One region of the Pantoea sp. SYBGC1 genome, then DNA from elsewhere that is predicted to be linked to it. Evidence: predicted binding sites of a transcription regulator. Region 1 holds the regulator's gene; each other region holds the start of a gene.

What was found. The regulator PurR, encoded in region 1, represses purine synthesis genes. The targets are predictions, from matches to a motif close to CANGCAAACGTTTGCNTG.
Region 2: the regulator PurR is predicted to act here: its motif matches at 6,238-6,255, upstream of guaB (IMP dehydrogenase).
Region 3: the regulator PurR is predicted to act here: its motif matches at 4,580-4,597, upstream of glyA (serine hydroxymethyltransferase).

Annotation. Positions count from the first base shown of each region.
Region 1 covers NZ_JBXUNM010000001.1:341,833-351,760, forward strand. The annotation lists gene cfa (cyclopropane fatty acyl phospholipid synthase) at 1-322, opposite strand, end outside; gene punC (purine nucleoside transporter PunC) at 595-1,788, opposite strand; gene punR (DNA-binding transcriptional activator PunR) at 1,897-2,808, shown strand; gene purR (HTH-type transcriptional repressor PurR) at 2,805-3,830, opposite strand; gene AC2CF9_RS01670 (C40 family peptidase) at 4,128-4,916, opposite strand; gene AC2CF9_RS01675 (Grx4 family monothiol glutaredoxin) at 5,269-5,601, shown strand; gene rnt (ribonuclease T) at 5,640-6,323, opposite strand; gene gloA (lactoylglutathione lyase) at 6,432-6,839, opposite strand; gene nemA (alkene reductase) at 6,936-8,033, opposite strand; gene AC2CF9_RS01695 (TetR/AcrR family transcriptional regulator) at 8,075-8,677, opposite strand; gene eptA (phosphoethanolamine transferase EptA) at 8,717-9,928, opposite strand, start outside.
Region 2 covers NZ_JBXUNM010000008.1:101,626-111,553, forward strand. The annotation lists gene der (ribosome biogenesis GTPase Der) at 1-558, shown strand, start outside; gene AC2CF9_RS13990 (glucose/quinate/shikimate family membrane-bound PQQ-dependent dehydrogenase) at 853-3,297, shown strand; gene AC2CF9_RS13995 (protealysin inhibitor emfourin) at 3,338-3,664, opposite strand; gene AC2CF9_RS14000 (M4 family metallopeptidase) at 3,661-4,674, opposite strand; gene xseA (exodeoxyribonuclease VII large subunit) at 4,773-6,146, opposite strand; gene guaB (IMP dehydrogenase) at 6,316-7,782, shown strand; gene guaA (glutamine-hydrolyzing GMP synthase) at 7,855-9,435, shown strand; gene AC2CF9_RS14020 (DUF262 domain-containing protein) at 9,809-9,928, shown strand, end outside.
Region 3 covers NZ_JBXUNM010000008.1:73,680-83,607, forward strand. The annotation lists gene AC2CF9_RS13855 (sensor histidine kinase) at 1-726, shown strand, start outside; gene qseG (two-component system QseEF-associated lipoprotein QseG) at 723-1,394, shown strand; gene glrR (two-component system response regulator GlrR) at 1,391-2,722, shown strand; gene glnB (nitrogen regulatory protein P-II) at 2,804-3,142, shown strand; gene hmpA (NO-inducible flavohemoprotein) at 3,201-4,385, opposite strand; gene glyA (serine hydroxymethyltransferase) at 4,709-5,962, shown strand; gene AC2CF9_RS13885 (3-phenylpropionate MFS transporter) at 6,128-7,276, shown strand; gene csiE (stationary phase inducible protein CsiE) at 7,258-8,526, opposite strand; gene AC2CF9_RS13895 (DUF1007 family protein) at 8,684-9,310, shown strand; gene AC2CF9_RS13900 (nickel/cobalt transporter) at 9,301-9,928, shown strand, end outside.

The sequences.
Region 1 (9,928 bases):
ATTGCAGATTGGTCAGCCGTGCAGCGGCGATGCGCAGCGTATCTTTGAAGTGGTGCGGCAGCTGGTGATCGAGATGATGTCTGAGCGCGCGCTGAAAAAACATATCCAGTCGTTCGCACGTCCACCACCCATCCATGTAACTTTCGCCCAGACCCAGTGAGCCTTCCTGTATCACGCGCTTAAAAAAGTCAGCATGATGAACCTGAATATCCCACGGTCGTGAACCATTAACGCGAATATTTGCCTGTTCAAGTAACTCCCGGGCAATACGAAACCACGCATTCTCTTCGGGAGTGACTGCTTCTGCACATGATGAACTCATAGCTTCTCCATCACCTTGTAAATAGGACCCGGGAAACAGAAGGATCTGCATCAGGTCTGTGAAAGAACGCAGGGTGGTGCCGTGCGCAGCTAAACCACATTAACAGAGGTATGAATAGTCCGGACTCACGCAATGCGCAGCGGCCTGGCCGCACGCAGAGGCTGTCCCGGTAAGACCGGGAGCGCTGTTCTTGTTATGAATATCAGAAGAGACAGCGACCTGCCGCGGGACGGCGGGCAGATCGCTCTCTGGCAAAATAGCACCAGACCGGCTTATGCGTTGTCTTCGCAGGGATGGGCGATATCGGCTGATTTTGCTGTTGCGCGCTGCCAGGCGAAGCCCATCCAGGCGAGCACCACCGTACTTACCATTACCAGCGTAGTGTGATAAAGCGCCTGCTGCAAACCAGCCGAGACAATCAGGCTGGCAAGGAAGCATAAGCCAAGCTGCAGCAGATTCTGTAAACCGGCTGCTTTACCGCTGGCGTGCGGGAACGGCGCCAGCGCGCTGGCAACCACAATCGGGTAGATAGCGCCGTTTGCCAGCGCCATCCCGCAAAAAGGCAGCAGCAGGGCAAAGAGCGACGGCGCGGGAAGCAGCGCAACGGCAAAGAGGCTCAGAATGCTCAGGCTGTAAATCAGCAGCAGCCACGGCAGCAGCTGCGCGCCCTGAAAGCGATTAAGCAGCGCACGACAGCCAAAACCGCCAATCAGGAAAGCCATCGTCTGCGGCACATAGCTGAGCCCGATATCGGCCGGGGTTAAGCCTGCGGCCGCCAGAATAAAGGGGGAGCCCGTCAGCCAGGCAAAGAAGCTGGCAGAGCAGGCGGAGTAAATCAGCACATTGCCACTGTAGGCGCGGGTAGCGAGCAGCGTCAGCCAGCCAGGCTGATCGCCGCGCGCCGCCTGAGAGATACGCGGCGAACGAAGTCTGAGGGTACCTGCCAGCAGCACCAGCGTAATCAGCGTCAGCACCAGGAAAATAGTGCGCCAGTGAAAATGACTCATCAGCCAGGCACCCAGCAGCGGAGCCAGAGCAGGAGAGAGCGCCACCAGCGGCATAATAGTGGCAAACACTTTATTGGCCTGCGCTTTAGGGTAGCGATCGATAACCAGCGCCTGCCAGCTCACGGCGGCGGCACAGACGCCCACAGCCTGAATAAAGCGCAGTGCCAGCATCAGCCAGACGTTGTCGGCCCACAGCATGGCCAGACAGCTCAGGGCAAATATTGAGAGGCCCGCCAGTAAAACCGGTTTGCGGCCAATTCGGTCAGAGAGGAGTCCCCAGCCCACCTGCGCACAGGCAAAGCCCGCCAGAAACAGGCTCAGGCTGGCGCTGATAACACCCGGAGCGGTGGCAAAATCACGCTGCATATCGCTGAATGCGGGCAGATACATATCCGTGGCGAGAAAGCCGAGCATGCTCAGCAGCGCCAGATAGGGCAGAAATCCTTTAGATGACATCACTATTTTTCTCATTCGGCAGGGAAACGCGGAGGAGTGTAAAAGGGTGCAGTCAGCTTTGTGAAACGCTAATATTTGCAGAGTGCTGTTAAATTTTTTGAAGGCAAAAATATGTGGTCTGAATATGCGCTTGAGGTGGCGGACGCCGTCGCCCGCACCGGCAGTTTCAGCGCGGCAGCGCAGGAGCTGCACCGCGTGCCTTCTGCTATCAGCTATACCATCAGGCAGCTGGAGAGCTGGCTGGCCGTGGAGCTGTTTGAACGCCAGCATCGGGAAGTGGTTCTGACGCCAGCCGGCGAGCATTTTGTGCGTGAAGGCCGCTCTGTTATCAAAAAAATGCTGGCGACGCGACGGCAGTGTCAGCAGCTGGCCAACGGCTGGCGCGGCCAGCTCACTATTGCCGTTGATTGTATCGTCAAGCCGCAGCGCACGCGCCAGCTGGTGAAAGATTTCTATCGCCACTTTCCCGATATGGAGCTGATCATCAGCTATGAAGTGTTTAACGGCGTATGGGATGCGCTGGCTGATGGCCGGGTTGACGTAGCCATTGGTGCCACGCAGGCGATCCCGGTTGGCGGACGCTTTGCTTTTCAGGATATGGGCGCCCTTAACTGGCGCTGCGTGGTCAGTCCGGATCACCCACTGGCGCAGAGCGCGCATCCTGACGAAGAGGCGCTGCGCGCCTGGCCGTCGCTGGTGCTGGAAGATACGTCGCGCGCGCTACCGCGCCGTATGACGTGGACGCTGGATAATCAGCGCCGGCTGGTGGTGCCGGAGTGGGAAACCGGAATCGACTGCCTGCAGGCTGGCCTGTGCGTAGGGATGATCCCGGGACACCTGGCGCGGCCGCTACTGGATAGCGGCGCGCTGGTGGAGCTGATATTGCCGCAGCCTTTTCCGGAGAGTCCCTGCTGCGTCAGCTGGGCCGGGCAGCGGGCGTCGCCGGCGCTGGCCTGGCTGCTGGAATACCTGGGAGATGCTGAGACGCTAAATCATGAGTGGCTCAGCGAGCGCCGCGCTTAGCGGCGATAGTCGCGAAACGGACCATCCCCGACCGAGCGACGCTCAATCAGGCTGGGCTGAACTTCAATCGTTTGCGGCTCTTCGCGTTTACTGGTAATGCGGTCCAGCAGCATCTCCAGCGCTTTTTCACCCAGCTGAGCTTTGGGCTGATGCACTGTCGTCAGCGCCGGCGTAAAGTAGCGGGCGTTGCGCACATTGTCATAGCCGATCACCGAAATATCCTGCGGAACGCGCAGGCCCATCTCATCGGCGGCGCAGATCGCGCCCATTGCCATGATGTCGCCGCCGCAGAACACAGCGGTAGGACGCTGCTTCTGGCTCAGGATCTGCTGCATCGCCTGATAACCCGACTCAGGTTCAAAATCGCCCTGCACGATCCACTCCGCACGCACCGCGATCCCCGCCTCTTGCATCGCCTGCAGGAAGCCGGCGTGCCGTCCGCCGCCGGTATTGCGCTCCAGCTGGCCCGGGATAGCGCCAATATCGCGATGACCGCGCTCGATCAGGTAACGACCGGCCAGGTAGCCGCCCTGAAAGGCATTATCCTGCACGGTATCGGTAAAATCACCGCGGGAAGCGCCCCAGTCCATGACCACCATCGGAATATTGCGATTCTCTTCCAGCATCTGAAGCAGATCGTCCGGATACTCAGAGCACATCACCAGCAGGCCATCTACCCGCTTTTGCGCCATCATCGACAGATAGGCGCGCTGCTTTTGCAGGTCATTGTGCGCGTTGCCCAGAATCAGCGTGTAGCCCTGAGCGAAGCAGTGATTTTCAATTGCTTCGATGATTTCAGCAAAGTAGGGGGCTTCACTGGACGTTGCCAGCAACCCCAGTGTTTTAGTGTGATTAACCTTCAGGCTGCGCGCCACGGCGCTGGGAGAATAGTGCAGCGCTTTAATCGCCTCCCACACGGCATTACGCGTCTCTTCAGCGACAAAGCGCGTTTTATTGATGACGTGCGAAACCGTGGTCGTTGATACGCCAGCGCGTTTTGCCACATCTTTAATTGTTGCCATGAAAATGGACCTCTTAAACCTATCGCAACTTTATGATAAGTATAGTGTTAAACGTTTGCGTCTGCGCAGGGTTTTCTGCCTCATTCCAGCGTAAAAATGGCTGATTCAGGGCGAGTAATTAACCGCAACAGATAATGACAGCAGCGTGCGCAAAAGGTGTTGCGCAACGAAAGGCGGCGATTCTAGCAAGGCAAGGGGCATAAAACGAGATTTTTACCTGCGGTCAGATGAAAATATTTAGAGTCCGACAACTGGCGTGTAGTCAGGCCGGGACGCGCGCGGCATGTTGCGCAACTGCTAACGAATGGTTTTAGGCGTCATCATGCGGCGTGCGCCAACATAGTGCTTCTGCCAGTAATCTTCACCCAGCGCGCTGATCTGGATATCTTTGCCGGTACGCGGCGACTGAATAAATTTGCCGTTACCCAGATAAACGCCAACATGATCGGCTGTGCCGCGATTATTGATGCGGAAAAACACCAGATCGCCTTTCTCCAGCATTTCGCGCTTGATGGGAGCGGCATCGCGCAGATGATACATTTCATTGGCCGTGCGCGGCAGCTTGAAACGGACCAGATCTTTATAGGCGTACCAGACCAGGCCACTGCAGTCGAATCCGGTAAGCGGAGAGGTGCCACCCCACTGATAAGGTTTGCCCAGCTGGCCCATAAGTTTAGTCATGGCGGTTTCACGCGCCTTCTGATAGCGCAGGCGGTGGGATTTGCTGAGCCTGATACCGGTCAGCGCATCATTACTCTCTTCCGCTGCCGCTGTTTTCCGGCTGGTACGCTGATGACCATATTTTTTGCTGGCAGAGAGGGCGGGCGCTTTTTTACGGGCGGTACGGGAAGTCACAGGCGGTTCTGCGTGCAGGCTTTTTTTCGATTTAACTTTTTGTACGGGCGTGACGCGTGTTTTTTTAGCCGAGGTTTTAACCGGACGTCGTTTGCGGCGTTCATCGTCGCGCGCACTCTTTTTCTCCGCTTTCTGCAGGCTGGCGTTAACCGGCTTGTGCGGTGAAGCAGCGGCCACGTTAAAAAACAGCTGAGCAAAAGCCAGTATGAAAAGCGTAATCAGTAAACGCATAGTCCGGTTACAGGTTCGGCAGGCTGCAGAAGCAGACCGCGGCAATATTAGAAAATTCTGATCAGCGATCAGCGCCGGATTGATTCTAATCCACTTTTTTTACAAAAGGTAAGGTCTTTTTTATTAAATCCATCAACACAAGGGCTGTGCAGCAAAAATGAGCGGTTTCAGGCGGTTAACGCAGCATATTTATTGCTAATCGTGTATTAATACACACTTCGTCATACGCCCGTGGCGGCAAACTTAACAAACATGGCGATTCATGCCGCAACGAGGCAAATTCCCGATTTCAGTCGCGGGATGAAGTCGCTACAATAAACAAACACGAAGTGAAGAATTAAGGAAGGCAAAAATGAGTACTGTTGAAAAAATTCAGCGCCAGATCGCAGAAAACCCGATCCTGCTGTATATGAAAGGATCGCCAAAACTGCCAAGCTGCGGCTTCTCAGCTCAGGCTGTTCAGGCGCTCTCTGCCTGTGGCGAACGCTTCGCGTATGTCGATATCCTGCAGAATCCTGATATCCGTGCTGAACTGCCAAAATACGCTAACTGGCCAACCTTCCCGCAGCTGTGGGTGGATGGTGAGCTGGTCGGCGGCTGCGATATCATCGTTGAAATGTTCCAGCGCGGTGAACTTCAGCCGCTGATCAAAGAAACCGCTGAGAAGCACAAAGAAGCGGAATAAATCAAAAGGCCGGCGCAGCGCCGGCCTTTTTTATTCTCTTACTCTGCCGCGCTTTCGCCTGCGGCTTCGCTCTCTGCTTCAGCGTCATTCAGCGCCAGCGGCCAGCCACCTAAACGCTTCCAGCGGTTTACCAGCTCGCAAAACAGCATTGCCGTCTGCTCTGTATCATAGAGCGCCGAGTGCGCCTGCGTGCTGTCAAAATCGATACCTGCCGCCTTGCACGCTTTCGCCAGCACCGTCTGTCCCAGTACCAGCCCGCTCAGCGCTGCCGTATCAAAGGTGGCAAACGGATGGAAGGGGTTGCGCTTCAGGCTGGCACGCTCAGCCGCCGCCGTGACAAAGCTGTGATCAAAGTTGGCATTATGCGCCACGATAATCGCCCGGTTGCAGCCGCTCTCTTTGAGCCCTTTGCGCACCTGTTTAAAGATGGCGTGCAGCGCTTCATATTCGCTCACTGCGCCGCGCAGCGGGTTTGCAGGATCGATACCGGTAAACGCCAGCGCTTCAGGATGAAGAAGGGCACCTGCAAAGGGTTCGATGTGGAAATGCAGGGTTTCGTCACGCTGCAGCCAGCCATCCTCATCCATTTTCAGGGTCGTGGCGGCAATCTCCAGCAGTGCATCAGTCTGCGCATTAAAACCGGCGGTTTCAACATCAATAACTACCGGATAAAAGCCGCGAAAGCGTTGGTTAAGGGCGTTCTGGGCGTTCGATTCAGACATCAGGATCTCATAGCAGTGAAAAGGGCAGCGCGCATTATGGCAAAAAAGGCGGGAGGGTGCAGCAGATGAGAAAAACCAGCCCGCAAATTTGCGGGCTGGCGTCAGGCATCAGTTACCAAGACCATTGCCGGCATGCTTGTTTTCAATCAGCTCAATTTTATAGCCATCGGGATCTTCAACAAACGCAATAATCGTGCTGCCACCTTTAACCGGGCCCGCCTCACGGGTGACGTTGCCGCCCGCGCTGCGGATGCGCTCGCAGGTGGCGGCGACATCGTCCACGCCCAGCGCGATGTGACCATAGGCGTTACCGAGGTCATATTTTTCCGTACCCCAGTTATAGGTCAGCTCAATGACCGCACCTTCGCTCTCTTCGGTGTAGCCAACAAATGCCAGAGTATATTTATATTCTGCATTTTCACTCTGACGCAGCACGCGCATACCCAGTACGCGGGTATAGAAGTCAATTGAGCGTTGCAGATCGCCAACGCGTAACATGGTGTGAAGTAAACGCATAACATCCTCTTTTTTAACATGGTCAGATTTTGACGCAGAAACAGTACAAGTATAGCGGGTGACGGGGCTGCCGCATCGTTATGCGGCAGCTGCCGGTTACAGCGTCGGGTAGTCGATGTAACCTTCCGCACCGCCGCCGTAGAAACTCTCCGGGCGCTGCGGGTTAAGCGGAGCATCCTGCTGCAGGCGGGCAACCAGGTCCGGGTTGGCAATAAAGTCGCGGCCAAACGCCACGGCATCAATCAGGCCGCGCGCGATCAAATCATCCGCTTTTTCCACGCTGTAGGCACCGGCACCGATGATCACACCGGGGAAAGCCGCGCGGACTTTTTCGCGGAACGCATCAGTGTAAGGTTTGCCACCCGCCCAGTCTGGCTCAGAAAGGTGCAGATAGGCCAGGCCGCGTTTGCCCAGTTCACTGATATACCAGAGCGCAGCTTCCTCTTCATCCGGGCCATTTTCCAGGTTCTGGAACGCCCCGACAGGTGAAACGCGGATCCCGACGCGATCGGCAGACCAGTTGGCGATCGCGGCATCCACCACTTCCAGCGCAAAGCGGCCGCGCTTTTCAATCGAGCCGCCATACTCATCGTCCCGCTTGTTTGAGTCAGGCGACAGGAACTGGTGCATCAGATAGCCGTGCGCTGAGTGCAGCTCAAGCAGGTCAAAGCCAGCCTCGCGGGCATTGGCTGCAGCCTGGCCGAAATCCTGCACAATCTGTTTAATTTCATCGACGGTCAGTTCGCGCGGCACGGAGGTCTCTTCGCGATACACGCTGCCGTCAGCGGCGCGCAGCGAGGTACGGGTACCGGCTGGCAGGGCAGACGGCGCAACCGGTGCATTGCCCTCGGGCTGCACGCTGTAATGCGAAATGCGGCCGGTATGCCACAGCTGAACCGCAACGTGGCCCTGAGCAGCGTGAATACCTTCGTTGATCATCTTCCAGGCATCAATCTGCTGCTGCGTATGCAGGCCCGGTGCGCCCGCATAGCCTTTAGCCTGAAAAGAGACCTGCGTCGCTTCAGTAATGATCAGGCCCGCTCCGGCACGCTGCTGGTAGTACTCAGCCATCATCGGCGTGGGAACATCACCCGGCTCAATGCTGCGCAGCCGCGTCAGCGGTGCCATAAATACGCGGTTAGGAACGGTAACTGCACCCACTTTCAGCGGGGAAAATAGCTGTTTGCTCGCCATAGTAATTCCTCTATTAGACCGGTCGTCTATAAACATCTGTTTTAAAAATGCGGGCCGTTAAGCCACTGTTCGATAGTGCTGAGTGCCAGATTAATTGGATCGGGCTCGCGGGAAATTTTACTCTGCAGGCTGGCGCCCAGCCAGAGCAGGTAGCAACGCTGCGCAAGCTGCACCGGAGTCTGATTAAATAGCAGCGGCTGTTCAGCCGCAGCCTCGGTCAGGCAGTGTGCGTAAGCGGCAATAATGGCGCTGGCGCCGCGCTGCAGCGCATCGCGCATCGGCTCTGAGAGATCGCATACCTCAGCCGACAGCTTGACGCCCAGGCAGCCCATAATAAGCCCCTGCTCAGTAAACAGCTGCTGGCCTGAACGAAAATGCGCCAGCAGCCGCTGACGCGCGGGCAGGGATGGCAGGGTCAGCTGCTGATTGATCTGCTGCAGATAATTGACGAAATAGCGCTCCAGCAGCGCGACGCCAAACGCCTCTTTAGAGCGGAAATAGTAATAGAAGGACCCTTTTGGCACGGCCGCCAGCGTGAGCACTTCGTTGAGTCCCATTCCGGTAAAGCCGCGCTGCAGACAAACCTGCTCGCCGGTAGCGAGCAGGTGTTCACGGGTTTCATTACGTTGCACACTTTTATTCATGAGCAGAAGCCTAGTAGACCAGTCGGTCTAATGCAAGCGTCAGCTTTTCTGCTGGCACGATTTGATCATATCCAGCTGCGGCTGATAAACCTGTGTCCGGATATCGAACAGGCCCAGCAGCGTATGAAACAGGTTATCCTGGGAGACCGGCTGCGTTGCGGCCTGCTGCCGCAGACAGGTTTCATCCAGATGAAACGCGCTGGCATAGCCGGGTGAAAACCACATCAGCAGCGGAATGTGCGTCTGCTGTGACGGGGCAAGCATCCAGGGCGCACCGTGCAGGTACATACCGTGTTCGCCCAGCGACTCGCCGTGATCCGAAAGATAGACCAGCGCCACGTTAAAGCGGTCGCTCAGCGCTTTCAGCTTGTCGATAGTCTGGCTCAGCATGCTGTCGGTATAAAGCAGGGTATTGTCGTAGGTGTTGACCAGCGCCTGCGGATCGCAATCCTGAATCTGATTACTGTCGCAGGTGGGTGTAAAACGGCGGAACGCAGCCGGATAGCGCAGATAGTAGGCCGGGCCGTGGCTTCCCATCTGATGCAGCACGATCACGCTGTCGTTATGTAAACTGTCAACGTAGTTATCGAAGCGATGCAGCAGCACGTCATCGAGGCAGAATCCGCTATGGCAGTATTGCGGTAACGACCACTGCGTCATGTCAGTGTGCGGCACGCGGTCGCAGGCGCCTTTACAGCCGCCATCATTCTCACGCCACAATACGCTGACTCCGGCGTGCGCCAGCACATCCAGTACGCCCTCCTGGTGATGTGCCAGGTCAGCATCGTAATGCTCGCGCGGCATCACCGAGAACATACAGGGTACAGAAACCGCCGTCTCGGTGCCGCAGGAGGTCGCATGCGGATAGTAAATCACCTGCTGCTTCTGCAGTTCCGGATTGGTCTGGCGCGCATAGCCGCCCAGCGAAAAGTTCTCCGCGCGTGCCGTTTCTCCGACAACCAGCACCACCAGCGTTTTTTTAGCCGCCTGCGCGATTAGCGGGCCTTTGCGGGCATCCTGACCGATTTTAATCAGCGCCTGGCTGCCCTGCAGATAGCGCTTATCAACATAGTGGCCGGCGCCGCTGATCACATTGGCTGGCGTGATCATTTTTACCAGCCCTTTGTTGTTACGGATCAGTGACGCATAATCTTTGTAGAACAGGGCTGCCATCAGCAGGATCACCAGCAGCGCCCCCAGCGCTCCCGCCAGCCGCTGCAGGATGCTCCACCACCAGCGCTGACTGCGTCT
Region 2 (9,928 bases), on a different contig from region 1:
GGCTTTATCCTCAACAGCGGACGTTCGCTGGTGATTGTGGTCAACAAATGGGATGGCCTGTCGCAGGAAGTGAAAGATGAAGTGAAAGAGACGCTGGATTATCGTCTCGGCTTTATCGATTTTGCCCGCGTACACTTTATTTCGGCGCTGCACGGCAGCGGCGTAGGTAACCTGTTTGAATCCGTAACGGAAGCGTACGACTGCTCAACCAAACGCGTAAACACCTCTATGCTGACGCGGATTATGAATATGGCAGCAGAAGATCATCAGCCGCCGCTGGTGCGGGGTCGTCGCGTTAAGCTGAAATATGCGCACGCCGGTGGTTACAACCCGCCTATCGTGGTTATTCACGGTAATCAGGTAAAAGATCTGCCTGATTCCTACAAGCGTTATCTGATGAACTACTTCCGTCGCTCGCTGAACGTCATGGGTACGCCAATCCGTATTCAGTTCAAAGAGGGGGATAACCCGTATGCCGGCAAACGCAATCTGCTGACGCCGACGCAGCAGCGCAAGCGCAAGCGCCTGCTGGCGCACCTGAAAAAGAATAAGCGTTAAGTCAAAAAGAGCCCGCCGGGCTCTTTTTTTTGCCTGTGATTTAACAGCGGCTTAGCGCGGCAGATGTAGCAAAAATGCTATTGGCCGGTAAACCCTGCGTTATGATCGTTCACTTTCAATTGTACCATCTGGTACAATCCTGCCGCCTTATGGTGAGCTCGCCCTGATATGTCGCGTTCTCATGCATGAGTGCGCGGTTGCGGACTGCTTTGCGGTTCGTCATTAAACAGGGTGCTGCTGTGTCCCGCGAAGAAGCCGGACAGGCGGCATGCACTATTTTTCAGGAGAGTTTGTGTGAAGGCAGAACATTCCACTCGCCCCGGCAGGGGACTCAGCATCTGGTCCGTGCTGTTCGGGCTGGTGCTGCTGGCGATCGGCCTGTTTTTCGCTATTGGCGGCGGTAAACTGGTGGCGCTGGGTGGCAGTAAATACTTTCTGATTGCCGGTATCGTTATGACAGCGTCGGCGATCCAGTTTGTGCGGCGCAAAGCGTCAGCGGTGACGCTGCTGGCCCTGGCGTTTATCGGAACCCTGATCTGGGCGGTAATGGATGCCGGCTGGCACTTCTGGCCGCTGGTTTCCCGGCTGATGGTGCCGGCGGGCCTGATGCTGTTCGCATTCCTGACGTGGCCTGCGCTGCGCAAAAGCGAAGGCAAAGCGCCGCTGGCAACGTTCTCTTACGCGCTGTCAGCGCTGATTGCAGCTGGCATGATCGTCACCGTGGTGCAGATGTTTCAGCCGCATCCGACCGTGGCTTTTACCGGGTCGCAGCTGCCGCTGATCCCAACAGATAAAAGCAAACCGCAGCAGGACTGGAGCAGCTACGGCCGCACCCCGGAAGGGGATCGTTTTGCGGCGATTGATCAGATCACGCGTGACAACGTTAACGAACTGCAGGTTGCCTGGACCTTCCGTACCGGCGACACGCCGCTCAGCCCGACCGGCAATGGCGCTGAAGATCAGCAGACGCCGCTGCAGGTCGGCAACACGCTCTATCTCTGTACGCCGCACAACAATGTGATTGCGGTAGAAGCGGACAGCGGTAAGCAGATCTGGAAGCGTGAAATCAACGCGCAGGCGGAAGTGTGGAACCGCTGCCGCGGTCTGGCCTACTTTGACGCCACTAAACCGGTGACGCAGCCCACGCAGCCAGGCTCCACGCCGGTGCCGGCACCGGTTCTGGCCGCAGGCGACAGCTGCCAGCGCCGTATCCTGATGAACACGATCGATGCGCGTCTTATCGCGATTAACGCCGACAACGGCGAGTTCTGCGCCAGCTTTGGCAACAACGGCGTGGTTGACCTGAAGCAGGGGCTGGGCAAGGCGCCCGATCCGCTCTATCAGCTGACCTCTGCACCGCAGGTTGCCGGTACCACCGTGGTAGTCGGCGGTCGCGTGGCGGACAACGTGCAGACCGATATGCCAGGCGGCGTACTGCGCGGCTTTGATGTGATCAGCGGTAAAATGCGCTGGGCGTTCGATCCGGGCAACGACGATCCGAATGCGGTACTGATGCCGGGCCAGGATTATACCCGCAGCACGCCAAACTCCTGGGCGCCGCTCTCCTACGATCCGGCGATGAACACCGTGTTCCTGCCGATGGGCAGCTCGTCAGTGGATCTGTGGGGCGCGAATCGCACAAAGCTCGATCACACCTACGGTGCATCTATCCTTGCGCTGGATGCCACTACCGGCAAACAGAAGTGGGTCTATCAGACAGTCCATAACGACCTGTGGGATTTCGACCTGCCGATGCAGCCAAGTCTGGTCGACTTCCCGATGAAGGATGGCACCACCAAACCGGCGGTGGTCATCGGGGCAAAAACCGGCATGATCTGGGTGCTGGATCGCCTGACCGGCAAGCCGCTGACCAAAGTGGAAGAGCGGCCGATGCCGCAGGGGCACATCCCGAACGAGCAGTACACCAAAACCCAGCCGCACTCGGTTGAGATGCCCAATATCGGCAACCAGACGCTGACGGAATCCGATATGTGGGGCGCGACGCCGTTTGACCAGCTGGCGTGCCGTATCGCGTTTAAAGGCATGCGCTATGACGGTCTGTTCACCGTACCGGACACGGACAAATCGCTCAGCTTCCCGGGGTCACTGGGTGGTCTGAACTGGGGCAGCATTTCGTTTGATCCCAACAACCAGTATATGTTCGTCAATGATATGCGCCTCGGCCTGTGGGTACAGATGATCCCGCAGGACACCAGCAAAGTGGCCCGCGGCAGCAACGGCGGTGAATCGGTTAACACCGGCATGGGCGCCGTACCGCTTAAGGGCACGCCGTATGCGGTGAATAAAAACCGCTTTATGTCGCCGCTCGGCATTCCGTGTCAGGCCCCGCCGTTTGGTACGCTTTCAGCCATCGACATGAAAACGCGTCAGATCGTCTGGCAGGTGCCGGTGGGTACCGTGCAGGATACCGGCCCGTTTGGTATCAAAATGCACGCGCAGATGCCGGTAGGTATGCCAACGCTGGGCGGTACGCTGGCAACGCAGGGTGGACTGGTGTTTATTGCCGGTACGCAGGACTACTACCTGCGCGCCTTTGACAGCTCAACCGGTAAAGAGGTGTGGAAAGCGCGCCTGCCGGTCGGCAGCCAGGGTGGCCCAATCAGCTATGTCTCGCCCAAAAATGGCAAGCAGTACATCCTGATCTCTGCCGGTGGCGCACGCCAGTCGCCGGATCGCGGGGATTATGTGATTGCTTACGCGCTGCCAGACAGCAAGTAAGAGCAGCAGGGCCGGCAGAGGATGCCGGCCTTTTTTTTGCCTACTCTCCGTTCTGCCACAGCGCCTGCAGCGCTGGCGGCGCATCTTTTTCCGCTACGTAAATCACGATAGCACCCGCCTCATGATGGGTGGCGTAGGTGATCTGGATACGGAAATAGTGTTGATCGCCACTGCCTGCGGAGGCAGCCTGTCCCGCCTGCTCGCCGAGCGGCAGCGCCTGCTCCAGCACCTGGCAGACCCGCTGTTTCTGCGGCTCCGGCAGCTGGGCCAGCGCAAAACGCCGCTCTTTACGCAGTTTGGGAATAAAGGCGAAGCCGCCCTCCCGCGCCAGCTCTACGATGGCGTCATCCGTCAGTTCTATGTTCACTTCACACCCACCTCTTGCCAGGCGGCCTGGATCTGCTCCGCGACCTGCCGATCAAAGCGTTTTGCCGCATGTTCAACGGTAAAGCGGGCAAAGGTGCTGAAATCAGCGTCCTGCGGCAGGGTTTTGTCGCACAACGTGTCATACCACGCCTGACCGGCGCGTTCCCACGCAAAGCCGCCCAGCGCGGTGGCCGCAAGATAAAACGCGCGGTTAGGAATACCGGAGTTGAGATGCACGCCGCCGTTGTCATCACGCGTTTCGATATAGTGCGCCATATCCGCCGGCTGCGGATCTTTACCCAGCAGCGGGTCATCATAGGCGGTGCCGGGTGCTGACATTGAGCGCAGACCGCTGCCGTTAATGCCTTTAGCCAGTAACCCTTCGCCGATGATCCAGTCCGCTTCCTCCGCGCGCTGCTGCCGCTGATACTGTTTTACCAGCGAGCCAAAAACATCAGACATCGACTCATTCAGCGCGCCCGCCTGCTGAAAGTAGATCAGTCCCGCTTCGCTTTCCGTGACGCCGTGCGTCAGTTCATGGGCGACCACGTCAATCGCGATGGTGAAGCGATTAAAAATCTCGCCGTCACCGTCGCCAAAGACCATCTGCTGGCCGTTCCAGAAAGCGTTCTGATAATTCTGGCCGTAGTGCACGGTGCCGTCCAGCTTCAGCCCTTTGTTGTCGAGCGAGTTGCGCTGATAAACGTTCCAGAAAAAATCATAAGTGACGCCCAGATAGTCCCAGGCTTCATCTGCGGCCACGTCGCCGTTGCCAGGCTCGCCTTCCTGACGTATCAGCGTGCCGGGCAGCGTCTGACTCTCTCCGGCATCAAAAATGGCGCGCAGCACCTGGCCTGGTCGGGCGATATCCGCCGGTGCGATGACGCGGTGCGGCTCCGCCATTAGCTGCTGAACGTGAGTAAGCGTGCGGCGCGCCGACGCCTGTTGCGGCCCTGCACAGTTGTCGATGATGTTACGCAGGATATAGGGGGGAATTACGCTGTATGACATGCCGGACTCCCTGAGTGATGGGTATGCAAAGAGTATAGACCGGGGTCAGGCAGAGCAGGGAACGTGCAGGCAGGGAGGGGATCTCCCTGCCGGGCTGGTCAGGACTGGCGGGGTTTACGGCGGCGTTTCAGCGGCGTGAGGGCGGTGACTTCGCTCTCCACCCAGCCATCTTCCAGCCGGGTGCGCAGCCTGTCGCCCGGCTGCAGCGGCGCGATCTGTTTTACAACCTCGCCCTGCGCATCGGTGGTAACGCTGAAGCCGCGCGCCAGCGTCGCCAGCGGACTGACCCCTTCGAGCTGCGCCATCAGCGTGCCAAAGCGCTGGCGATCCTGCCCCAGCTGCTGCTGCATGCTCTGCTGCAGCCGGTAGTGCCAGTGCGCAAGCTGCTGCTGCGCGCGCAGGATGCGCCCCTGTGGCTGCTGCGCACTGAGTCGCTGCAGCAGCCGATCCTGCTGGCGCTGGGCGCTGCGCAGCTGCCGATCGGCGGCCGCGCCTAAGCGACGCTGCAGCTGAAACAGGGCGGTCTGTTGCCGCGCCAGGCGCAGCTGCGGATGCTGCTGCTGCAGGCGATGCTGAAGCTGCGTGAGGTAACGCTGCTGCCCGGCGAGATAGTAGTCCATCGCCATCTCCATGCGCTGCTGCTGTGACTGCAGCTGCCGCAGCAGCTCAACCTGATTGCGGCTGACAATCTCAGCGGCGGCAGAGGGCGTGGGCGCGCGCAGATCGGCGACAAAATCGGCGATGGTGACATCCGTTTCATGCCCCACGGCGCTGACCACCGGCAGGCGGCTGGCAAAAATCGCACGCGCCACGCGCTCATCGTTGAAGCACCAGAGATCCTCCAGCGAGCCGCCGCCGCGCCCGACAATCAGCACGTCACATTCGTTGCGCTGGTTGGCCAGCTCGATGGCACGCACAACGGCAGCGGGCGCATCGGCACCCTGCACCACGGTGGGGTAGATAACCACCGGGAGTGAGGGATCGCGGCGGTGCAGCACGCGCAGCACATCATGCAGCGCGGCGCCGGTTGCGGAGGTGATCACCCCGACCTGGCGGGCCGGATCGGGCAGCGGCTGTTTGAACTGCTGATCGAACAACCCTTCTGCGCTGAGCTGCGCTTTCAGCTGCTCAAACTGCTGCTGCAGCAGGCCTTCACCCGCCGGATGCATGCTTTCAATGATTAACTGATAGTCGCCGCGCGGCTCATACAGCGTGACGCTGGCCCGCACCAGCACCTGCTGCCCGTGCTGCGGCCGGAACGTCACGCGCCGGTTGCTGTTGCGGAACATCGCGCAGCGCACCTGGGCGCCATCATCTTTCAGCGTGAAGTACCAGTGGCCGGACGCGGGCTGCGTGAAATTGGAGATCTCAGCGCTGAGCCACACCAGGCCCATCTCATTTTCCAGCAGCGTGCGCACCGTGGTGTTGAGGCGGCTGACGGTAAAAATATTGGCGGTTGCAGGTAGCGACATGTGATGAAGATCAAATTTTAAATCAGAGGGTTAATTCATCGATACTACAGGGCTGCTGCGCAGGATCAAGACTTTTTCTGAAAAAGCAGTAGAGGCAATCGGTTTCGTCCTGTATAATGCCGCGGCAATATTTTATCTGTTTTCAACGCCCCCAGGTGGAGATATTGCAATGCTAAGAATCGCGAAAGAAGCCCTCACATTTGACGACGTCCTGCTCGTTCCCGCTCACTCCACTGTATTGCCCAACACCGCTGACCTCAGCACCCAACTGACCAAAAACATCCGTCTGAACATTCCTATGCTCTCTGCGGCGATGGATACCGTGACCGAAGCGGGTCTGGCGATCGCGCTGGCACAGGAAGGCGGCCTCGGCTTTATTCATAAAAATATGTCGATTGAGCGTCAGGCTGATGAAGTGCGTAAGGTGAAAAAGCATGAGAGTGGCGTGGTAACAGAGCCGCAGACCGTGCTGCCAACCACGACGCTGGCGGAAGTGAAAGAGCTTACCGATCGCAACGGCTTCGCCGGCTATCCGGTCGTCAACGCCGGTAACGAGCTGGTGGGGATCATCACCGGTCGCGATGTGCGCTTTGTAACCGATCTGACGCTGCCGGTTACCGCGGTCATGACGCCGAAAGAGCGTCTGGTTACGGTAAAAGAGGGGGAGGCGCGCGAAGTGGTGCTGCAGAGGATGCATGAAAAGCGCGTTGAAAAAGCGCTGGTGGTGGATGAGAGCTTCCACCTGCTGGGCATGATTACCGTAAAAGATTTCCAGAAAGCTGAACGTAAACCCAACGCCTGTAAAGATGCGCAGGGTCGTCTGCGTGTAGGTGCGGCGGTGGGTGCCGGCGCCGGTAACGAAGAGCGCGTGGATGCGCTGGTTGCCGCGGGCGTTGATGTGCTGCTGATTGACTCTTCACACGGCCACTCTGAAGGCGTACTGCAGCGCATTCGTGAAACCCGCGCTAAATACCCCGACCTTGAAATCATTGGCGGCAACGTTGCCACCGGCGCCGGTGCCCTGGCGCTGGCTGAAGCGGGCGTTAGCGCGGTGAAAGTAGGTATCGGTCCCGGCTCTATCTGCACCACCCGTATCGTCACCGGCGTGGGCGTTCCGCAGATCACCGCTGTTTCTGACGCCGTTGCGGCGCTGGAAGGCACCGGTATTCCGGTCGTGGCAGATGGCGGTATCCGCTTCTCCGGCGATATCGCTAAAGCGATCGCTGCAGGCGCAGCCGCAGTGATGGTTGGCTCTATGCTGGCCGGCACCGAAGAGTCTCCGGGCGAGATCGAACTCTATCAGGGGCGCGCATTCAAATCGTACCGCGGCATGGGCTCGCTCGGCGCAATGTCCAAAGGCTCTTCTGACCGTTACTTCCAGACCGACAACGCCGCAGATAAGCTGGTGCCGGAAGGTATCGAAGGCCGCGTTGCCTATAAAGGCCGTCTGAAAGAGATCGTCCATCAGCAGATGGGTGGCCTGCGCTCCTGCATGGGTCTGACCGGCTGCCCGACCATTGATGACCTGCGCACCAAAGCGGAGTTTGTCCGCATCAGCGGCGCCGGCATCAATGAGAGTCACGTGCACGATGTGACCATCACCAAAGAGTCACCGAACTACCGCATGGGTTCCTGATCCCTGAAGATTTCCCGCCCGGCTCTGGCCGGGCGCTTTTATTGTTAAGTCCATCCCACTGGAAATGCCTCAATGACGACTGAAAATATTCATAAACATCGTATCCTGATCCTCGATTTTGGTTCGCAGTATACGCAGCTGGTTGCGCGCCGCGTGCGTGAGCTGGGCGTCTACTGCGAACTCTGGGCGTGGGATGTCACCGAAGAGCAAATCCGTGCGTTTAACCCGAACGGAATTATCCTGTCAGGTGGCCCTGAGAGCACCACCGAGCTGGACAGCCCGCGTGCGCCTGAGTACGTCTTTAACGCTGGTGTGCCGGTACTGGGCGTCTGCTACGGCATGCAGACCATGGCGATGCAGCTGGGCGGCAAGGTTGAAGGCTCAAATGAGCGCGAGTTTGGCTATGCGCAGGTGGAAGTCACCACGCAGAGCGCGCTGGTGCGTGATATCGAAGATGCGATCAGCGCCGCCGGCAAGCCGCTGCTGGATGTCTGGATGAGCCACGGCGATAAAGTCACCGCAATCCCGGCTGACTTCGTCACCGTCGCCAGCACTGAAACCTGTCCGTTTGCCATCATGGCGAATGAAGAGAAGAAATTTTACGGCGTGCAGTTCCATCCGGAAGTGACGCACACCCGTCAGGGACTGCGCATGCTGGAGCGCTTTATCCGCGATATCTGCGGCTGTGAAGCGCTCTGGACGCCGGCGAAAATCATTGAAGACGCCGTTGAGCGTATCCGCCAGCAGGTAGGCAGCGACCGCGTGATCCTCGGCCTCTCCGGCGGCGTTGACTCCTCGGTGACCGCGATGCTGCTGCACCGCGCCATTGGCGATCGCCTGACCTGCGTATTTGTTGATAACGGTCTGCTGCGCCTGAATGAAGCGGAGCAGGTGATGGATATGTTTGGCGACCATTTCGGTCTGAACATTGTCCACGTACCGGCGGAAGCGCGCTTCCTCGATGCGCTGGCGGGTGAAAACGATCCGGAAGCCAAGCGTAAAATCATCGGCCGCGTGTTTGTTGAAGTGTTCGATGAAGAAGCGCTGAAGCTGACCGAAGTGAAGTGGCTGGCGCAGGGCACCATCTATCCGGACGTAATTGAGTCCGCCGCTTCTGCCACCGGTAAAGCGCACGTCATCAAATCGCACCATAACGTGGGTGGCCTGCCGAAAGAGATGAAGATGGGCCTGGTTGAGCCGCTGAAAGAGCTGTTCAAAGATGAAGTGCGCAAGATCGGTCTTGAGCTGGGCCTGCCATATGACATGCTCTATCGTCATCCGTTTCCGGGACCCGGTCTCGGCGTGCGCGTGCTGGGCGAAGTGAAGAAAGAGTATTGCGATCTGCTGCGCCGCGCCGACGCCATCTTTATTGAGGAGCTGCGTAAAGCGGATCTCTACAATAAAGTGAGCCAGGCGTTTACCGTGTTCCTGCCGGTGCGTTCCGTTGGCGTAATGGGCGACGGCCGTAAGTATGACTGGGTCGTCTCACTGCGCGCGGTGGAAACCATCGACTTTATGACCGCACACTGGGCGCATCTGCCATACGATTTCCTTGGCCGCGTCTCCAACCGCATCATCAATGAAGTCAACGGCATCTCCCGCGTGGTGTATGACATCTCCGGTAAGCCACCGGCGACGATTGAGTGGGAATGAGACTATTATTTAATTTATTTTTTTAATTGATTTAGTGAATGCCATTGATGATATTGACTGCATTATCAATGGCATTTTTCATGATATAAGGCCGACGCTGAATCGAAGATATAGCAAATATCAAGTGACCGTATCAGCAAATACCATGGTATCGACAATCGGGTGCATTGTAGATGCCATCAATGCCCGCTTTTGGTCAGAACCGTTCTCTCGACCCAAACATCCAGATCGTTAAATATGCGGCAGAGGAGCACCTCGTAATCGAAATTGTGAATAAAACAGCCGCCGCTCGGAATCGAAGTCTCCATACGGGTGAATAAAGTTTGCGGAAAACATGCTAAGAAATTAGAAAAGATTTAATAACAGGACAGCAATGGCGATTAACGGAGAATACGGTGTTAGTGCAGTCACCGTGGATGAACTACTCAAGCAAGGCCTTCGAATACCAAACTATCAACGCCCATACAGTTGGGAAGTATCGACCGCTCTACAA
Region 3 (9,928 bases), on a different contig from region 1:
GCCTGGCTTAGCGAACGGCTGAGCTGGCTGGAGGCGCAGCGACATGAATTTTTACGTCATCTTTCACACGAGCTGAAAACGCCGCTCGCCAGCCTGCGCGAAGGCACAGAGCTGCTGGCCGATGGCATTGCCGGGCCGCTCAACGCAGAGCAGCAGGAGATCGTCGCTATTCTCGACAGCAGCAGTCGCCATCTGCAGCGCCTGATTGAGCAGCTGCTGGATTACAACCGCAAGCTGAACGAGATGCCGCTTACTCCGGAGCCGGTCGCGCTGGATGCGATCGTGGCGGCTGTCACCCACGTGCATTCGCTGCCTGCCAGCGCCCGGCGAATAAAAACGCACGTTGATCTGCAGGCCACCCGCTGTCTGGCGGAAGCGACGCTGCTGGAGCGCGTTATCGATAACCTCTACTCGAACGCCGTGAACTATGGTCGTGAATCCGGTAACATCTGGCTGCACAGCCGGCAAAAAGGCGACCGGGTGTGGATTGACGTGGCGAATAGCGGTACCCCGATTCCGCCAGAGGAGCAGGCGATGATCTTCGAACCTTTCTATCAGGGCAGCCAGCAGCGGCAGGGGCCCGTAAAAGGCAGCGGCCTGGGCCTGAGCATTGCAAAAGATTGTCTGCGTCGCATGCAGGGAGACCTGCAGCTGGTCAGTCACAAAGAGGCAGATGTCTGTTTCCGCATTATTTTACCCGCCGGTGCCAGGAAACCTGAACTATGAAACGCCTTATCAGACAAGCTCTTCTGAGCGTACTTATTTTGAGCGGCGTGAGCGCCTGCCAGCCTCATGCGGTGCCCATGCCCCAGCGTGAGCATATCAGCGTCACAGAACCCGATACCCGGCTGCCGGACTACCTTACCACCGCTTGCCAGAACGTATGGCCTGCTGAAACCGCAGCGGCGGTAAACAATCCGCTTTACTGGCAGCGAGCGATTGACTGCAGCGAACGGTTTTCGGCGGCGGAAGCCCGCGCGGAGGCCCGCCGCTGGCCGGTGCAGAGCTGGGCGCGCGCCTTCAAGCAGGGCATTCTGCTGGCGAACGGTAACGTTACGCCGGTTGAGCGCCGTCAGTATATCGCCACGCTCGACAGCTACAGCGCAGACTTTCCCGCAACGGTGCGTCCGCTGATCCAGCTGTGGCGCAGTAACCAGGCTGCACAGCTGGAGCTGAGCGAGGCGCGCAGCCGCTACAGCGCGCTGCAGCAGAGTCACGATAGCGAACTGGATGCCCTGCGCCATCAGCAGGCCCGGCTGCACCAGGCGCTGAACGAAACCCAGCGCAAACTGGAGCGGCTGACTGACATAGAGCGCCAGCTTTCGTCGCGTAAAGCGCCGGACAGCAGCGACAGCCCGCACGCCGGGGATGAAAGCCGGGAGGAGCAGCCATGAGTGCACGTGCCCGTTTACTGCTGGTAGATGATGACCCTGGCCTGCTCAGGCTGCTCGGGATGCGTCTCAGCAGTGAAGGTTTTCAGGTCGTTACTGCCGCCAGCGGGGCTGAGGCGCTGCGTCAGCTGCAGAAAGAGCCAGCGGATGTGGTCATCAGCGATCTGCGTATGGATGAGATGGACGGGCTGGCGCTGTTTGGCGAAATTCAGCGGCGTCACGCCGGGCTGCCGGTTATTATCCTGACCGCGCACGGCTCCATACCCGATGCGGTTTCTGCCACGCAGCAGGGGGTATTCAGCTTTCTCACCAAGCCCGTGGATCGCGATGCGCTGTATAAAGCGATCGATGAGGCGCTGGCGCTGCGTGCACCGGTCAGTGACGACCGGTGGCGCGAAGCGATTGTCACCCGGAATCCCCTGATGCAGCGGCTGCTGGAGCAGGCGCATATGGTGGCGCAGTCGGACGTCTCCATACTGATTAACGGTCAGAGCGGCACCGGGAAAGAGGTGCTGGCACAGGCAATCCATGCTGCCAGTCCGCGCGCGGCAAAACCCTTTATCGCCATTAACTGCGGCGCACTGCCGGAGCAGCTGCTGGAGTCAGAGCTGTTTGGCCACGCGCGCGGCGCATTTACCGGCGCGGTCAGCGCGCGCGAAGGATTATTTCAGGCAGCAGAGGGCGGCACGCTGTTTCTGGATGAGATTGGCGATATGCCTCCGGCGCTGCAGATCAAACTGCTGCGCGTGCTGCAGGAGCGCAAAGTGCGTCCGCTGGGCAGTAACCGGGATGTGGAGATCAACGTACGTATCCTTTCTGCCACCCATCGCGACCTGCCAAAAGCGATGGAGAAAAAGAGTTTTCGGGAAGATCTCTACTACCGGCTCAATGTGGTGAATCTTAAACTTCCGGCGCTGCACGAGCGTGCTGAAGATATTCCGCTGCTGGCTAACCATTTACTGCGTCAGGCCGCCGGACGCCACAAGCCATTCGTCCGCAGCTTCTCTGCCGGTGCAATGAAGCGGCTGGTCAGCGCCAGCTGGCCGGGTAATGTCCGTCAGCTGGTTAACGTCATTGAGCAGTGCGTTGCGCTGAGCGTTGCACCCGTGATTGGTGAAGCGCTGGTAGAGCAGGCGCTGTCGGGCGAGAACACCGCGCTGCCTACCTTTGCGGAAGCGCGCAACCAGTTTGAGCTGAACTATCTGCGCAAGCTGCTGCAGATGACCAAAGGCAACGTTACTCACGCTGCGCGTCTTGCTGGACGTAACCGTACCGAGTTCTATAAGCTGCTGTCTCGTCATGAGCTGGACGCCAGCGACTTTAAAGAGTAGTTTGCCGCGCCACAGGCGCCGTTAGCGATATATACTTTCTGTTATCCGTCCGTCATGGAGGGAGCGAAAAAGGGATCTGCGATGAAAAAGATCGATGCAATTATTAAACCATTCAAACTTGATGATGTGCGTGAAGCGCTGGCGGAAGTCGGCATCACCGGGATGACGGTGAGCGAAGTTAAAGGGTTTGGACGCCAGAAAGGTCACACCGAGCTCTATCGTGGTGCCGAATATATGGTCGATTTTCTGCCCAAGGTAAAAATCGAGATGGTTGTCGGGGATGACATCGTCGATACCTGCGTGGAAACCATCATGAAAACGGCGCAGACCGGCAAAATCGGCGACGGTAAAATTTTCGTATTTGACGTGGCGCGCGTGGTGCGTATCCGCACCGGCGAAGAGGATGAGGAGGCGATTTAATCCTCTGTCCGGCGCCACAGTAAAAGCCTGCCTGCCGCAGGCTTTTTTATTGCCGCAGTTACAGCACTTTGTGCGGGCCAAAAACCTCATAGTGAATGCGTGCGGTATCGACGCCTGCATCCAGCAGCTGGCGAGCGACAAACTGCATAAACGGCAGCGGCCCGCAGAGCCAGAACGCGCGGTCCGGCTGGTTCAGCTCCGCTGACACGCAGGCCAGATCCATTACGCCCGCTGCATCATACCGGCCGGCATCGTCGCTGGCAGGCTGGCGATACCAGACGTGGCTGCGAAAGTGCGGCAGGGTGGCGCCCAGCGCGGCAACTTCCCGCGCAAAGGCGTGCTGCGCGCCATTTTCAGCCGCGTGCAGCCAGGTCACAGCTGCCGGATGCTGCTGCTGCGCCAGCACTGCGAGCATCGCTAACATCGGCGTCTGGCCGACGCCCGCTGAGATCAGCGTCACCGGCGTCGCTGGTGTGGTCTGCAGCACGACGTCACCCGCCGGCGCGCTGCACTGCACAATATTTCCCACCCGGGCGCAGTCGTGCAGCCAGCCCGACACGGTGCCGTGCGCTTCACGTTTGACAGCAATACGGTAGGCTTTGCCGTCAGGCGCGTGCGTCAGCGAGTACTGGCGATGCTGCATAAACCCGTTTTCTGTCAGACGCAGGCTGAGCGTCAGATATTGCCCCGGCAGAAAACCGGCCACCGGCTGCCCGTCATTGGGAACCAGCTCCAGACTGGTAATCACGCTGCTTTCCGGCGTGATGCGGCGGATACGAAAGTCACGCAGGCCGCGCCAGCCACCGCTCTTCTGCTCAGATGCCTGATAGATAGCTTCTTCACGCTCAATAAAGACCTGCGCCAGCAGCGCATACGCTTTACCCCAGGCCGTAAGTACCTCATCGCCCGGATTGAGCTGTTCTTTGATGGTGGCCAGCAGCGTGGCGCCTACCAGATCATACTGTTCAGGCCGGATATTCAGGCTGGCGTGCTTCTGCGCAATTTTCTCGACCGCCGGCAGCAGCGCTGGTAAATCCTCCAGATGGGTGGCGTAAGCGCAAATCGCATTAAACAGGGCTTCACGCTGATCGCCGCTGCGCTGATTGTTCATGTTAAACACATTTTTCAGTTCAGGATGATCGTTCAGCAGTTTGTGGTAAAAACAGCCGGTAAGAGCGGGTCCCATTTTTGCAATAGCGGGCACGGAAGATTTAATGGTCGCGATAGTCTGAGCGTCGAGCATGGTGTGTTCCTCAGCGGATAATTTAAAAGATGTATTTTAAATGCATCTTATGCCGCGCACGTCCGGCTGTAAACCGGCAGCAGCGGCTTTTAGCGCGAACCGGGTACGCATTCCGGGCGGTTTACGCTTACCGTCCGTCAATCCATGTCTTTTTTCTGCGTGCAGCTGAAGCGTAAAAAAGGCGTTCCAGCGGTATGCCAATCGTTTGCGTAAAAAGAGCGCCCTGGCGCTATCGTCCCCTGGCAAAACCGTTTACACTGTTGGCCTTCGCCCCTAAGCGGGGGCTTAAATTGCCGTTAAAGTTGCTGAGTCAGGAGATGCGGATGTTAAAGCGTGATATGAACATTGCCGATTATGATGCCGATTTGTGGCAGGCTATGGAGCAGGAGAAAGTGCGTCAGGAAGAGCACATTGAACTGATCGCTTCAGAAAACTATACCAGCCCGCGCGTTATGCAGGCGCAAGGTTCACAGCTCACCAATAAATACGCGGAAGGCTATCCGGGCAAGCGCTACTACGGCGGTTGTGAATATGTTGATATCGTTGAGCAGCTGGCAATCGACCGCGCAAAAGCGCTGTTTGGTGCAGATTTTGCCAACGTTCAGCCTCACTCTGGTTCGCAGGCAAACTTCGCTGTTTACACCGCGCTGCTGCAGCCGGGTGATACCATTCTGGGCATGAATCTGGCACACGGTGGTCACCTGACCCACGGTTCACCGGTCAATCTCTCCGGAAAACTCTACAACGTCATCCCTTACGGCATCGATGAAACCGGCAAAATTAACTATGACGAATTGGCCGAGCTGGCACAGACGCATAAGCCAAAAATGATCATCGGCGGCTTTTCTGCCTACTCTGGCGTCTGCGACTGGGCAAAAATGCGTGAAATCGCTGACAGCATCGGCGCCTGGCTGTTTGTGGATATGGCTCACGTGGCAGGTCTGGTGGCAGCTGATGTCTATCCTAACCCGGTTCCGCACGCGCATATCGTGACCACGACGACGCATAAAACGCTGGCGGGTCCGCGTGGCGGCCTGATTCTGGCGCAGGGCGGAGATGAGGAACTGTATAAGAAGCTCAACTCAGCTGTCTTCCCTGGCGGCCAGGGCGGCCCGCTGATGCACGTCATCGCCGGTAAAGCCGTGGCTTTCAAAGAGGCGATGGAGCCGGAGTTCAAAACCTATCAGCAGCAGGTGGCTAAAAACGCTAAAGCGATGGTTGAAGTCCTGCTGGAGCGCGGTTACAACATCGTTTCCGGCGGTACGTATAACCATCTGTTCCTGATCGATCTGGTGAGCAAAGGCCTGACCGGTAAAGAAGCGGATGCCGCGCTGGGACGTGCAAATATCACTGTGAACAAAAACAGCGTGCCAAACGATCCGAAAAGCCCGTTTGTGACTTCTGGCGTGCGTATCGGTACACCAGCGGTAACCCGTCGCGGCTTCAAAGAAGCAGACGTGCGTGAACTGGCTGGCTGGATCGCCGACGTGCTGGATAACGTGAATGACGAAGCCACCATCGAACGCACCAAACAGAAAGTGCTCGATATCTGTGCCCGTCTGCCCGTTTATGCCTGACAGGTTTTAGCTGATAAAAAAGGATGGCTCCGGCCATCCTTTTTTATTGGCGTATTTTCCGCTGCTTAGCGCACGATTGATCCGCTCTGCGGGTTTCTTTTTGGCCGGTGCTTTGCCAAAGTAGCGCCCAAACCGCAGGCAGTGGCGCGCGCCACAGGAGAGAGCATGACCATCGCATCAGCCAGATGGCTGGGACTGAGCTATTTCACCTACTTTTTTTGCTACGGCATCTATTTACCTTTCTGGAGCGTCTGGCTGCAGGGCAGCGGACTCGATGCGGAAAAAATTGGCTTGCTGCTCGGTTGTGGCATGGTCGCGCGCTTCGCCGGCAGCCTGCTTATCGCCTCGCAGGTTAAAAATCCGGCTCAGCTGATTGTCGCGCTGCGGCTGCTGGCGCTTCTGACCGCACTGTTCGCCCTCGGCTTCTGGTTCGGCGGTCAGTGGCTCTGGCTGCTGCTGGTCATGGTGGGGTTCAATCTCTTTTTCTCTCCGCTGGTGCCGCTGAGCGACGCGCTGGCGGCAACCTGGACGCGCCAGATTGGGCTGGCCTACGGTCCGGTGCGGCTCTGGGGATCGCTGGCGTTTGTCATCAGCTCGGCGCTCACCGGCATGCTGGTCAGCGCTTACTCTTATCAGGCGGTTTTGCTGCTGCTGAGTCTGGGCGTAGTGGCCATGCTGAGTGGAATGCTGCTGCCACCGCAGACGCGTGCGCAGGGGGAGGCGCGACAGGGCGCCAGCGGCGGCTGGGCGGCGTGGCGCGATCTACTGCGGGAAAAGAGCGTCTGGCGTTTTATGAGCTGCGTTACGCTGCTGCAGGGCGCGCATGCCGCCTACTATAGTTTCAGTGCCATCTGGTGGCAGCAGGCGGGCTACTCCGCCTCCGTAGTGGGGTATCTGTGGTCGCTCGGCGTGGTGGCGGAGATCGTAATCTTTGCCCTCAGCAACCGGCTGTTCAGACGCTGGAGCGCACGCGATCTGCTGCTGCTTTCCGGCGTCTGCGCGCTGCTGCGCTGGACGCTGCTCGGCGCCACGACCGCGCTGCCGCTGCTGGTTGTCGCACAGATTTTGCACTGCGGCAGTTTTACCATTTGTCACCTGGCGGCGATGCGCTTTATCGCTGCACGCAAAGGCACCGAGGTGATTCGCCTGCAGTCGCTCTACTCGGCGCTGGCGATGGGGGGCGGGATTGCCGTGATGACCATGATCTGCGGCGTCCTGTTTGCCCATCTGCAGGGGCATCTCTTCTGGGTCATGGCGCTGGTGGCGCTGCCGGCGCTGTTCCTGCGTCCTGCGGCTCAGGCGTCCAGCAGCTGAAGAATACGCTGCTGCTGATGATCGCTTAACGGCAGTTCTGCGTGGATCAGCGGCGGCGAAAAGAGCGGCAGCGAAATAGCATAGGGGGTAACCACCAGCGCCACATCGCGCGGTGCGCCCTCGCGCTGGAAGTGCAGCATATCCTGATAGGTTATATTGATCGGCAGCAGCGTCATGTCGCGCAGCTGCTGCTCCAGCAGCTGCTCCAGCGCGGCGTCGACGCCGGTGAGCAGCAGTACCTGCTTCTCCTGCAGTGCGCTCTCCTGCATCATCCAGGCACCAAACAGCACCGCCACCAGGCTGGTCTCTTCCGCGCTGAACTGCGTGCCAAAGTCGCTGCTGAAATGGTACAGCGCGCGCTCGGTAGTGCGCATCAGCCGCGGATAGAGCCGCGCCACATCCAGCGCCACGCTATTATCGATGCCAATGGAGAAATGGCTGCGGTCCAGCGCCTGCGCCAGATGGGTATAGAGCTGGAGCTTCAGCTCATGCTGGTTGCGGATGCGCGTTTTTGCCAGCTGTTCAAAACGCGCAATCAACGCTTCTGTGGCACTCATCAACCGGTGCGCCTGTGGCGCGCTCAGCTGAGTGGCGTCAGGCGCATGAATCAGACTAAAGAGCAGCGTCCAGAAATCAGTTTCGCTGGCATCGGGCATCAGATGACAGCGTTTCTGCCAGTGGTGAATGACATCGTCTGCTGCGGCACGCTCCGCTTTCTCTGCCAGCCAGCTGCGCTGCCGCTCGCTGAACAGCGCCGCCTGACGCTGGCAAAGGGCATACTTCATAAAAATAAGCAGAAAAAGCTGGTCGCGCGGAGAGAAATTGCGCATCAGCCGCAGGCTGCAGTGCTGGATCAGCGCCTGCAGGTTGATCTCATCCCACAGCGCTTTTTCGATCTGCAGAACTTTGAGTCGCTGACGCAGTGCGGGAACAAAATGGTCGCAGACAAACGCCTGCGACAGGCGCAGCGCGCGTCGCAGCCAGTGGATCAGGCAGAGTCTTCTGTCCAGTTCCGTGCCGTGAATGCGAAAGCTGCCATCCACCATCTGATGCAGTTCCAGCTGATGAAAGCGCTGTATCTCATCGCCCACATCCGCGATATCCTGACGGGCAACCGCAGGATCAACGCCGTTCAGCTGGCACAGTTTATCGAGCGTCAGGGCGGGAGCGGGCAGAAATAACAGCAGTAACAGATGGCAACGTCGCTGGGAACGGCTGAAGAGCGGTGCTGTAGCAGGCGCAAAACTCATCACGTATTTTATCCGCAGCTCATTTTTCAGCTAAGAATAGCCAATATCGCGCTGAAATTACGCTATCAGTGCAGACTTTTACTCAGAGCTTCAGGGCGGGTCACAGTTTTTTCGGACCACGTAAACCTTTACCTTATAAATTGTTACTTTATAACATATGAAAATTGCGCTTTTACTGGTTACGCTGTTTTTCTCCGCTGCGGCTGCATGCCATCCGCACAGTTTTATTACGATGAAAGCAGAGCTGAAAAGCCAGAACGATCGGCTGACCGGCATAAAAATGGTCTGGACGATGGACGAAATCACCTCCGCCGACCTGCTTTATGATGCCGGTCAGGCCAGACCAGGCGACGTGGTATGGAAAAAGCTGGCGGCCCAGGTGATGGCTAACGTGCTGGGTCAGCACTATTTTACCGAGCTGTGGCAGGAGAAAACGCGGATAAAATTTCTTAATCTGCCGCAGGAGTACAATTTGTCGCGTAGCGGACACAAGGCCGTGCTCGAATTTATTGTGCCGCTGAGCGAGCCGCAGCCGCTGGCCGGGAAGCGTTACCGTATGCTGACGTTTGATCCCAGCTATTTTGTTGATATGCAGTATGAGACCTCACAGGATATTGCCATGGATGAGAACCTAAAGGCGCACTGCCAGCTGAAGCTCACAACTCCACAGCCGGACGCGTCGCTGCAGCAGTATGCGCTGTCGCTGGATAAAGCTGACGCGCCGCCGGAAGATATGGATTTGGGCCGCCAGTTTGCCCAGACGGTGACGCTGATATGTCGCTGAATATTCCGCTCCCCATGCGGCGTCGCTGGCCGCTGCCCGCCGCCGGGCTGTTGCTGCTGCTGACCGCAATGCTGCTCTGGCACACCTGGCCGCACATCCTGTTACAGAGCGTGCTGTGGCAAAAAGCGCTTAACCATTCCCTGACACAGCTGCTGCAGCAGGTTGCGGCACAGCCGCGCCAGCCGGGGATAACGCTGCTGCTGCTGAGCCTGGCGTATGGCGTCCTGCACGCGCTGGGACCGGGGCATGGCAAAGTCGTGATCGCCACTTTTTTAGCGACGCACCCTGCGCAGTTGCGCACCAGCATTCGTCTGACTCTGCTGGCTGCGCTGCTGCAGGGCGGGGTAGCCGTTGCCCTGGTCACGCTGATGCTGGTGGTACTGCAGACCTCATCGCGCCAGCTCCATCTCAGCAGCTACTGGCTGGAAAAGGGGAGCTACCTGCTGGTTATCGCGCTGGGCTGCTGGCTGGGCTGGCGCGCCGTGAAATCGCTGCGGGCAGCCCTGCATCCGGCAGCGGGCTGGCAGATCCGGACAATATATGCGCAGCATCACCATGACGCATCCTGCGCATGTGGCCATACGCATGTACCGGATGCGCATCAGCTGGCGCACGCGG